DNA from 2 places in the Streptomyces sp. NPDC051822 genome. Region 1 is predicted to be linked to the other one. Evidence: riboswitches for the same ligand, from Rfam matches in the RefSeq annotation. Region 1 holds a riboswitch; the other holds the start of a gene.
The links. A riboswitch is a leader RNA that binds a small molecule or an ion and turns the genes downstream of it on or off. The one in region 1 is predicted to bind thiamine pyrophosphate.
Positions count from the first base shown of each region.

Region 2: linked by a shared signal. The riboswitch ahead of thiO (glycine oxidase ThiO) and the one ahead of thiC (phosphomethylpyrimidine synthase ThiC) in region 1 are both predicted to bind thiamine pyrophosphate.

Region 1 covers NZ_JBITBZ010000005.1:187,000-192,115, reverse strand. Annotated here, with positions in the region: gene ACIA8N_RS18275 (SsgA family sporulation/cell division regulator) at 1-424, shown strand, start outside; gene ACIA8N_RS18270 (YibE/F family protein) at 442-1,800, opposite strand; TPP riboswitch at 1,872-2,006, shown strand; gene thiC (phosphomethylpyrimidine synthase ThiC) at 2,000-3,787, shown strand; gene ACIA8N_RS18260 (hypothetical protein) at 3,845-4,501, opposite strand; gene ACIA8N_RS18255 (metallophosphoesterase) at 4,663-5,116, opposite strand, start outside.
Region 2 covers NZ_JBITBZ010000001.1:344,235-349,350, forward strand. Annotated here, with positions in the region: gene ACIA8N_RS01560 (Rv2175c family DNA-binding protein) at 1-329, opposite strand, end outside; gene ACIA8N_RS01565 (FAD-dependent oxidoreductase) at 373-1,596, opposite strand; TPP riboswitch at 1,679-1,792, shown strand; gene thiO (glycine oxidase ThiO) at 1,790-2,998, shown strand; gene thiS (sulfur carrier protein ThiS) at 2,995-3,195, shown strand; gene ACIA8N_RS01580 (thiazole synthase) at 3,201-3,995, shown strand; gene pknB (Stk1 family PASTA domain-containing Ser/Thr kinase) at 4,099-5,116, shown strand, end outside.

The DNA.
Region 1 (5,116 bases):
GGCCGAAGTCCTGATGAGCTTCCTCGTCTCCGAGGAGCTCTCCTTCAGGATCCCGGTCGAACTGCGGTATGAGTCCCGGGATCCCTACGCGGTGCGGATGACCTTCCACCTCCCCGGAGACGCGCCGGTCACCTGGGCGTTCGGCAGGGAGCTGCTGCTCGACGGAATCAACCGGCCGAGCGGGGACGGCGATGTGCACATCGCCCCGACCGAGCCGGAGGGTCTCTCGGACGTCTCCATCCGACTCCAGGTCGGCGGCGACCGTGCCCTCTTCCGGGCGAGCGCACCCCCGCTGGTCGCCTTCCTGGACCGCACGGACAAACTGGTCCCGCTCGGTCAGGAACGGACACTCGGCGACTTCGAAGACCACCTGGAGGCCGCACTGGGCCGGATTCTGGCCGAGGAGAACGCGGGCCCGGCCTGACGCGCCGGGCCCCTACGTCACTTGGCGCGGCGCCGACGCCCGCCCCGTACCGCCGCGGGTCGCTGTCCTTCGGACGCCGGCCGGTCGGCGGAGACCACCAGTGCCGCGAGTGCCGTGGTGACCGGCACGGAGGCGACCAGACCGATCGACCCGACCAGGGTGCGCACGATCTCCTCGGCGACGAGTTCGCTGTTGGCCACCGTCCCCATGCTGCTCTGAGCGATGGAGAAGAGCAGCAGCAGCGGGAGGGCGGCACCCGCGTAGGCGAGCACCAGGGTGTTCACGACCGAGGCGATGTGGTCGCGTCCGATGCGGATGGCGGCCCGGTAGAGCCCGCGCGGCCCCATGCCCGGATCGGCCTGGTGCAGCTCCCAGACCGCTGAGGTCTGGGTGACCGTCACGTCGTCGAGGACACCGAGCGAGCCGATGATGATTCCGGCCAGAAGCAGGCCCGACATGTCGATGCTCGGGTACAGGCCGTGGATCAGGCCGGTGTTGTCGTCGGTGTTGCCGCTCAGCGACGCCCAGTCGATGAAGACCGAGCCGAGCAGTCCGATCAGCAGCAGGGAGATCAGCGTCCCCAGCACCGCCACCGAGGTGCGCGCCGAGAGGCCATGGCACATGTAGAGCGCGATCAGCATGATCGCGCTCGACCCGACGATCGCCACGACCAGCGGATTCGACCCCTGCAGGATCGCGGGCAGGATGAAGAACGTGAGCACGAGGAAGCTCGCGACGAGGGCGATCAGCGCCATCACGCCCCGCATCCGGCCGACGAGCACGACGACGAGGGCGAAGATGCCTGCGAGCACCGCCAGCGGGATCTTGCGGTTCACATCGGTCACCGAGTACTGGAGGTCACGCGGCGCGTCGGGAGCGTACGCGACCACCACCCCCTGGCCCTCGTCCAGTTGGCGCGGTGCGTCCGGCTGCACGATCTCGGTGAACCTGCGCCCCTTCTCCGGGCCGCTGGTGACCTCGATGGTCGCCTTCTCGCACTGTCCCTGCTGGGCGTTGACCGCCTCGCGCCCCTGAGGGGTGGAGGTGTCGCCGGTCGGCGGGACCTGCGCGGCGTTCACGTCCGCGCAGTCGACCTGCTCGACGGCGACGACCTTGCCCTGCTCGGTCTGCCGGTCGAAGCCGACCCCGGTGCGCTCATGGGGCGGGGCGCCACCGGGCCACAGCACCATGAGCCCCACCACGACGGCTGTGGCGAAGGGGATCAGGACCGCGGCGATGACCTTGCGCAGATGCCGGGACACCGGTGCGGCGGGCCCGTGGTTGTGGCTGTGGCCGTGCCCCTGGGCGTGGCCGTGGGAAGGGCCTGGACCGTGGTCGTGGCCGTGCGGCTCGGGAGTCTGCTGGGGGGAAGTCACCGACCGATCATCGCAAGAACGGCGGGGGCCCACTGTTCAGCACGCCAGGGATGACGCTAGCGTGGTGGCACCTTTGCACACGCGGGAGCTCGGAGCACCGGGCTGAGAGGGCGCTGATCACCGTACGCACGTACGGGAGGAGGCTGCGCCGACCGCCGAACCTGTTACCGGGTAATGCCGGCGTAGGGAGATCGGTCTCATGACCATTCAGGATGCACGCACGCCTGCCTCCGACCAGGACGGCACCTCTGTCGACGGTGAGCGCACACCGGGCTGGCACAAGGGGTACGTCCAGGGCTCGCGGCCCGACCTCCGGGTGCCGGTCCGTCAGGTACACCTCACCAACGGCAAGGACGTCACGCTGTACGACACGTCCGGCCCGTACACCGACCCCACCGTCGACACCGACGTACGGCGGGGCCTCCCGCCGCTGCGCGAGAACTGGATCATCGGCCGCGGCGACACGGAGGAGTACGCGGGCCGCCCGGCCCGTCCCGAGGACGACGGCATCAAGCACACCTCGCCGCGCGGCGGCGGGCTGAAGAACCTCGACGCCGTCTTCCCCGGCCGTCCGCGCCTGCCGCGCCGCGGCCGCGACGGCCAGGCGGTGACCCAGCTCGCGTACGCCCGCCGGGGGGAGATCACCCCGGAGATGGAGTACGTCGCCATCCGCGAGAACGTCTCCCCCGAGGTCGTACGGGAGGAGATCGCCGCAGGTCGCGCGGTGCTGCCGGCGAACGTCAACCACCCGGAGATCGAGCCGATGATCATCGGCAAGCGGTTCCTGGTGAAGGTCAACGCCAACATCGGCAACTCCGCCGTCACCTCCTCCATCGAGGAGGAGGTGGAGAAGATGACCTGGGCGACCAAGTGGGGCGCCGACACGGTCATGGACCTGTCCACCGGCCGCAACATCCACACCACCCGCGAGTGGGTGCTGCGCAACTCCCCCGTCCCGATCGGCACCGTGCCGCTCTACCAGGCCCTGGAGAAGGTCGACGGCAGGGCCGAGGACCTGACCTGGGAGATCTACAAGGACACGGTCATCGAGCAGGCCGAGCAGGGCGTGGACTACATGACCGTGCACGCCGGCGTACTCCTGCCGTACGTGCCGCTCACCGCGCGCCGCAAGACCGGCATCGTCTCGCGCGGCGGCTCGATCATGGCCGCGTGGTGTCTCGCGCACCACAAGGAGAACTTCCTCTACACGAACTTCGAGGAGCTCTGCGAGATCCTCGCGACGTACGACGTCACGTACTCGCTCGGCGACGGCCTGCGTCCCGGCTCGATCGCGGACGCCAACGACGAGGCCCAGTTCGCGGAGCTGCGCACGCTCGGCGAGCTGAACACGATCGCCAAGCGCCACAACGTCCAGACGATGATCGAGGGCCCCGGGCACGTCCCGATGCACAAGATCAAGGAGAACATCGACCTCCAGCAGGAGATCTGCGAGGAGGCGCCGTTCTATACCCTCGGCCCGCTGACCACGGACGTCGCGCCCGCGTACGACCACATCACCTCCGGCATCGGCGCGGCGATGATCGCCTGGTGGGGCACGGCCATGCTCTGCTACGTCACGCCCAAGGAGCACCTCGGGCTGCCGAACCGGGACGACGTGAAGACGGGCGTCATCACGTACAAGATCGCGGCCCACGCGGCCGACCTCGCCAAGGGACACCCGGGCGCGCAGGAGTGGGACGACGCGCTCTCGGACGCGCGGTTCGAGTTCCGCTGGGAGGACCAGTTCAACCTGGCGCTCGACCCGGTCACCGCCCGCGAGTTCCACGACGAGACGCTGCCCGCGGAGCCCGCGAAGACCGCGCACTTCTGCTCGATGTGCGGTCCGAAGTTCTGCTCGATGAAGATCTCGCAGGACATCCGTCGTGAACACGGCGGTACGCAGCAGGAGATCGAGGCCGGCATGGCGGAGAAGTCCAAGGAGTTCGCCGAGAGCGGCAACCGCGTCTACCTGCCGCTGGCGGACTGACCCCCACCGGCGCTCGGCCGGCCCGCGACCCCGGGGGAGTCGCGGGCCGGCGGTGCGTCACGGCTGGGGCGTCGGCGGTGGGCCCGCGGGGGGCGCGGTGGCCGCGAGGGCGTCGCGCAGGAAGGGGAGGATCCCGCGTTCGAGAAGGGCGCGGCGCCAGGCCTCCCGGGCGCGGGACAGTTCGTCGTCCGGCGCGGACCCCGTGTGCACGGCGGCCGGACTGTTCCGCAGGGCCGTCATGAGGAGTCCGACGGCCGCGCCGAGCAGCCCGGCCGCGGCCACGGCGCCGAAGACCAGACCGGCCGTGAGGAGCGTCGCCCCGAACACCAGGGTGGGGGCGAGCGCGCGCAGGACCGCGCCGACCAGCAGGAAGATGACGGCGGCCGTGCCCGCGAGAACGGGCACCATGACGGTGAGGATCGCGACGACGCCCGGGCCGGGGCCGGGGCGGTCGGAGTTCTCCGCGGGTCGGGCCCCGAGGGTCGCGCGGTGCTGTTCGCGGACCTTCACGAAGTGGTCGTACTCGCTCGCCGCCGCGCTGGTGACCAGTGTCGTCGCGTTCAGCGTCATGGCGCGCAGCTGCGCGAGCGTGAGACGCGTGCCGGCTCCGGCGAGATCCGGACGTGCGTGGGCGGTGCTCAGTGCGTCGTCGAGGACCCGCTCGTACTCGGCGCGGTCCTCGGTCAGCAGGTGCGGAGCCACGTTCATGTGCATCCCCCGATGCTCCGTAGGCCCTGATCTGCCGTGGCAAACGGTCGGTTGGGCGGAAACGGAGGAGAGCCTGCTACGGATGGACCCCGATGGTATTGCGGTCGTGCCACGCGCTGACAGGGTGTTTCCGGAATTCGCCTTCCCCGGATGCGCAGCGTTATGCGTCAGCCGTTCAGGGGGAGTTGGACGACCAGCAGCTTTCCGGCCATGGTCACTCCGCCGTCCATGGCGATCGCCAGACCGTCCGCGTACACGTGCGGTCCGTCGACGACCGGGCCCGCGCTGTCCTCGCCCTCCTCCGCGCCGACCTGGCCGAGGAGGTACGGGATGGGGCTGTGGCCGTGCACGATCCGGTGGCCGCCGTAGGTGGAGAGCAGCTCCTGGACGGCCTGCGGGCCGCCCTCGTCCCGGAAGGCGAAGCGCTTGGTGAACTTGCGGAAGACGTCCCAGACCTCGTCGGCGTCGTTCCGGTTGAGGATCTCGTGGACCGTGTCGTTGACGTCCTCGATGGTCGCGCCGTAGTCGAGGTACGCGGTGGTGTCGGAGTGCACGAGGAGGTGGTCGTCCTCCCGGACGACGGCGTCGAGCCGGGACATCCACTGGAGGTGGACGTCCTGG
Region 2 (5,116 bases), on a different contig from region 1:
GTGCCGCGGTTCTCGTTGAGCGCCTGCGCGGGCGTGCCCGGCAGGCTCTCGTCCGGAGTGAAGAGCCACTCCAGCATCTCCTCGTCGGTGAAGCCGTCGTCCCGCAGCACGGTCAGGAGCCCGACGAGGCCCTTGACGATCTTGTCGCCCTGGATGAAGGCGGCGGGAATCTGCAGGGCGTTGTTCTCTCCACGGCGCACGGCGATGAGCTGACCTTCCTTGATCAGCTGCCGCACGCGCGTCACCTCGACATCGAGCATCTCCGCGATGTCGGGCACGTAGAGCCAGGCGGGGACGAGCGCATCGATCTTTACGTCAATCTCGGTCACAGGACAAGCCTGCCATCCCGGACCGACAGCCGGTACCCGGGCCCTACCGGACCGCCGCCTTCAGGGGTACGGAGGGGTCGGCTGCGCGCTCCGGGTCCACGGGGGTGGCCGTCTCGATGATCTTGCGGCCCTGGGCCAGGTCGCGGGGGCGGCCGACGGCGAGGAGGGCCACGAGCACCCCGGCGCGCAGCCAGAGCGCTGACCAGGCCTCACCGGCGGGGTCGCCGCGCCACAGCAGCTCGTCCGCGCCCGCGTGGTGCCCGGCGTACTGGACGAAGCGGCCGAACTGCTCGGACCAGAAGTACGGGACGGGGTCGTACGGCCCGGAGTCGGCCCCGGTGATCGTGGCGGCGACCGTGCGGGGGCCCTGGAGCGCGTTGTCCCAGTGGTGGACGAGGAGGCGCTTGCCGTAGCGGGCGGAGGGGAAGGAGGCGCAGTCGCCGACGGCGTACACGTCGGGCAGGGAGGTGCGCAGCCGCTCGTCGGCGGTGACGGCGCCGCTGGGGTCGAGGGCGATGCCGGAGTCCGCGAGCCAGTCGGTGGCGGGGCGGGCGCCGATGCCGACGACGACGGCGTCGGCGGGGAGCTCGCGGCCGTCGGCGAGGACCACCCGGCCGGGCGCGCCCGGCTCGACGGAGTGCACGCGCGCGTGGGTGAGGAGTTCGGCGCCGCCGGCCCCGTACCACTCGGCCATGGGGGTGGTGACCTCGGCGGGCAGGGCGCCGGCGAGGGGGCGGTCGGCGGCCTCGACGACGGTGACGGCGCAGCCCGCCTCGCGCGCGGCGGTGGCGAACTCGGCGCCGATCCATCCCGCGCCGACGACCACGACGGCGTGGCGGCGCTCCAGGACGGGGCCGAGGCGCACGGCGTCGTCGAGGGTGCGCAGCAGGTGGACCCCGGGGACGCCCTCGGTGCCGGGCAGGGTGACCGGGTGGGCCCCGGTGGCGACGACCAGGATGTCGTACGGGACGGGCCCCGCCTCGGTGTCGATCTCGTGGTCGGCGGCGCGCAGCCCTGTGACGTCGAGGCCGAGACGCAGCTCGATGCCGAGGTCCTCGAAGTCGACGTCGAAGGCGGAGTCCTCGGCCTTGCCGAGGAGGATGGCCTTGGAGAGCGGGGGCCGGTCGTAGGGCTGGTGGGACTCGGCCCCGATGAGGGTCACGGGGCCGGTGAAGCCCTGTTCGCGCAGGGCGACGGCGGTCTGCACGCCCGCCATCCCGGCGCCGACGATCACGACATGCTGCTGGGCCTGCTTCTGCTCGCTCACCCGCCCACCTTACGTTCCTGACACACCGTCAGCCAGGGAGGGGCCTGGGCCCCGAAAGGGCCTGCGGTTAGTCTGGCGGGCGTAAAGCACTCGCGGGAGCCCGGACGCACCGGGCTGAGAGGGAGGCTGGGACGGCCTCCGACCGTACGAACCTGATCCGGGTCATGCCGGCGAAGGGAGGGGCTGGACGCCCATGCGTTCTTCCGATGTCAGTGGAGCCACTGACGCTACCCGTGCCACCGATACCGCCGACGTCCTCGTCGTCGGCGGCGGCATCATCGGTCTGGTCACGGCCTGGCGGGCCGCGCGGCGCGGACTGCGCACCGCCGTCGTCGACCCGGACCCGGGCGGCGGCGCCGCACGGGTCGCGGCCGGGATGCTCGCCGCCGTCACCGAACTCCACTACGGCGAGGAGACCCTGCTCGGGCTCAACCTCGCCTCCGCCGCGCGCTATCCCGCGTTCGTCGCCGAGCTGGAGGAGTTCACCGGCCACGACGTCGGCTACCGCGCCTGCGGCACCCTCGCCGTCGCCCTCGACGCCGACGACCGGGCCCACCTGCGCGAACTGCACGCCCTGCAGACCCGCTGCGGGCTCACCTCCGAGTGGCTCAGCGGCCGCGAGTGCCGCCGCCTCGAACCGATGCTCGCCCCGGGGGTGCGGGGCGGGCTGCGGGTCGACGGCGACCACCAGGTCGACCCGCGCCGGCTCGCCGCCGCGCTCCTCGTCGCCTGCGAACGGGCCGGGGTGGTCTTCCACCGCGCGCTCGCGCAGAGCCTGACGGTGGTACGGGACCGGGCGCGCGGTGCCGTGCTCGCCGGGGGCCGGGAACTGGCGGCCGACCAGGTCGTCCTCGCCGCCGGAAGCCTGAGCGGGCGGCTCGCGGGCGTGCCCGCCGAGGTCCTGCCGCCCGTCCGCCCCGTGAAGGGCCAGGTGCTGCGGCTGCGGGTGCCGGCCCCGTACGCCCCCTTCCTCTCCCGGACCGTCCGGGCCGTCGTCCGCGGCAGCCACGTCTACCTGGTGCCGCGCGCGAACGGCGAGCTCGTCGTCGGCGCCACCAGCGAGGAGCTGGGCTGGGACACCACGGTGACGGCGGGCGGGGTGTACGAGCTGCTGCGCGACGCCCACGAACTCGTCCCCGGCCTCACCGAACTGCCGCTCACCGAGACCCTCGCCGGGCTCCGCCCCGCTTCCCCGGACAACGCGCCGCTGCTCGGCCCCACCGCTCTGCCCGGCCTCCACCTGGCCACCGGCCACTACCGCAACGGGGTCCTCCTCACCCCCGTCACCGGCGACGTCATGGCCGAGGTGCTCACCACGGGCGTCCTCCCGGACGAGGCGCGCCCCTTCACCCCCCGCCGTTTCTCCCCCGCACTCCCCGTACGTCAGGAGCAGCCCGCATGAACGTGTCCGTGAACGGAGAACCGCGCGAGCTCTCCGGCCCCCTCACCCTCGACGCCCTCGTCGCGACCCTGACCACGTCCCGCTCCGGGGTGGCCGCCGCCCTCAACGAGACGGTCGTGCCGCGCGGCGAGTGGGCGGCGACGCCGCTCGGCGAGGGCGACCGGGTCGAGGTCCTCACCGCGGTGCAGGGGGGCTGAGCGCGATGTCCGACGACGTGTTCACCCTCGGGGGTACGGAGTTCACCTCGCGCCTCATCATGGGCACCGGCGGGGCACCCAGCCTCGACGTCCTGGAGCGCTCGCTGATCGCCAGCGGTACGGAGCTGACGACGGTCGCCATGCGGCGCCTGGACCCGACGGTCCAGGGCTCGGTCCTCTCCGTCCTCGACCGGCTCGGCATCCGGGTCCTGCCCAACACGGCGGGCTGCTTCACGGCAGGGGAGGCGGTCCTGACCGCCCGGCTCGCGCGGGAGGCGCTCGGCACCGACTGGATCAAGCTGGAGGTCGTCGCCGACGAGCGGACCCTGCTGCCGGACGGGGAGGAGCTCCTCGCCGCGGCCGAGACCCTCGTCGACGACGGCTTCACCGTCCTCCCCTACACCAACGACGACCCGGTCCTGGCGCGCAAGCTGGAGGACGCGGGGTGCGCGGCGATCATGCCGCTCGGCTCCCCGATCGGCTCGGGGCTCGGCATCCGCAACCCGCACAACTTCCAGCTGATCGCGGAACGCGCGGGGGTGCCGGTGATCCTCGACGCGGGGGCGGGCACCGCGTCGGACGCGGCGCTCGCGATGGAGCTGGGCTGCGCGGCGGTGATGCTGGCATCGGCGGTGACCCGGGCGCAGGAGCCGGTCCTGATGGCGGCGGCGATGCGGCACGCGGTGGAGGGGGGCCGCCTCGCCCACCGGGCGGGCCGCATCCCCCGCCGCCACTTCGCGGAGGCGTCCTCCCCGATGGAGGGCCGACCCGCCCTGGACCCGGAACGCCCGGCGTTCTGACGCGGACGGCGGGGGGGGGCGGGGGTGCGGAGCTCGTCACAGCTCCGTCGCAGTCGGGGCCACCCGGCCGAGGCCCCGCCGACCGGCTCGTAGACTCGTCGTCGTGGACACGACCCTCCAGGACCCCCTCGTCGGGCGGCTGCTCGACGGCCGCTACCGCGTCGACGCGCGCATCGCCGTCGGCGGGATGGCCACGGTCTACCGGGCCGTGGACACCCGCCTCGACCGCGTCCTCGCGCTCAAGGTGATGCACCCCGCCCTCGCCACCGACGCGGCCTTCGTCGAGCGCTTCATCCGCGAGGCGAAGTCCGTCGCCCGGCTCTCGCACGCGAACGTCGTCGGCGTCTTCGACCAGGGCGCCGAGGGCGCGTACGTCTACCTGGCGATGGAGTACGTCGCGGGCTGCACCCTCCGTGACGTGCTGCGCGAGCGCGGCGCCCTCGCGCCCCGGGCCGCCCTCGACATCCTGGAGCCCGTGCTCGCCGCGCTCGGCGCCGCGCACCGGGCCGGCTTCGTGCACCGCGACATGAAGCCCGAGAACGTGCTGATAGGGGACGACGGCCGGGTCAAGGTCGCCGACTTCGGTCTCGTACGGGCCGTGGGCTCGGCGACCGCGACCACCGGCTCGGTCCTCGGCACGGTCTCGTACCTCGCGCCCGAGCAGATCGAGCACGGCACCGCCGACACCCGCGCCGACGTGTACGCCTGCGGTGTCGTCCTGTACGAGATGCTGACCGGCGGCAAGCCGCACGCCGGCGACACCCCCGCGCAGGTCCTCTACCAGCACCTCCACACGGACGTGCCCGCCCCCTCCGCCGCCGTCCCGGGGCTCGCCCTGGAGCTGGACGAGCTGGTGGCGGCGGCCACGGCCCGTCACCCCGAGGCCCGTCCGCACGACGCCGTCGCCCTGCTCGCCCTTCTCCGAGAGGCCCGCGCCGCGCTCGGCGACGACCAGCTGGACGCCGTGCCCCCGCAGGCGCGGTCCGAGGCCAGGGACACGGCCGAGGACCGGACCAGCGTGATCGCCCGGCCCGTACCGGCGGCCGGGGCGGACGACGCACAGCAGGTCCTCCACACGAACCGGCTGCCCGCGCCGGAGCCCCCCGCGTCCACGGCCCGCA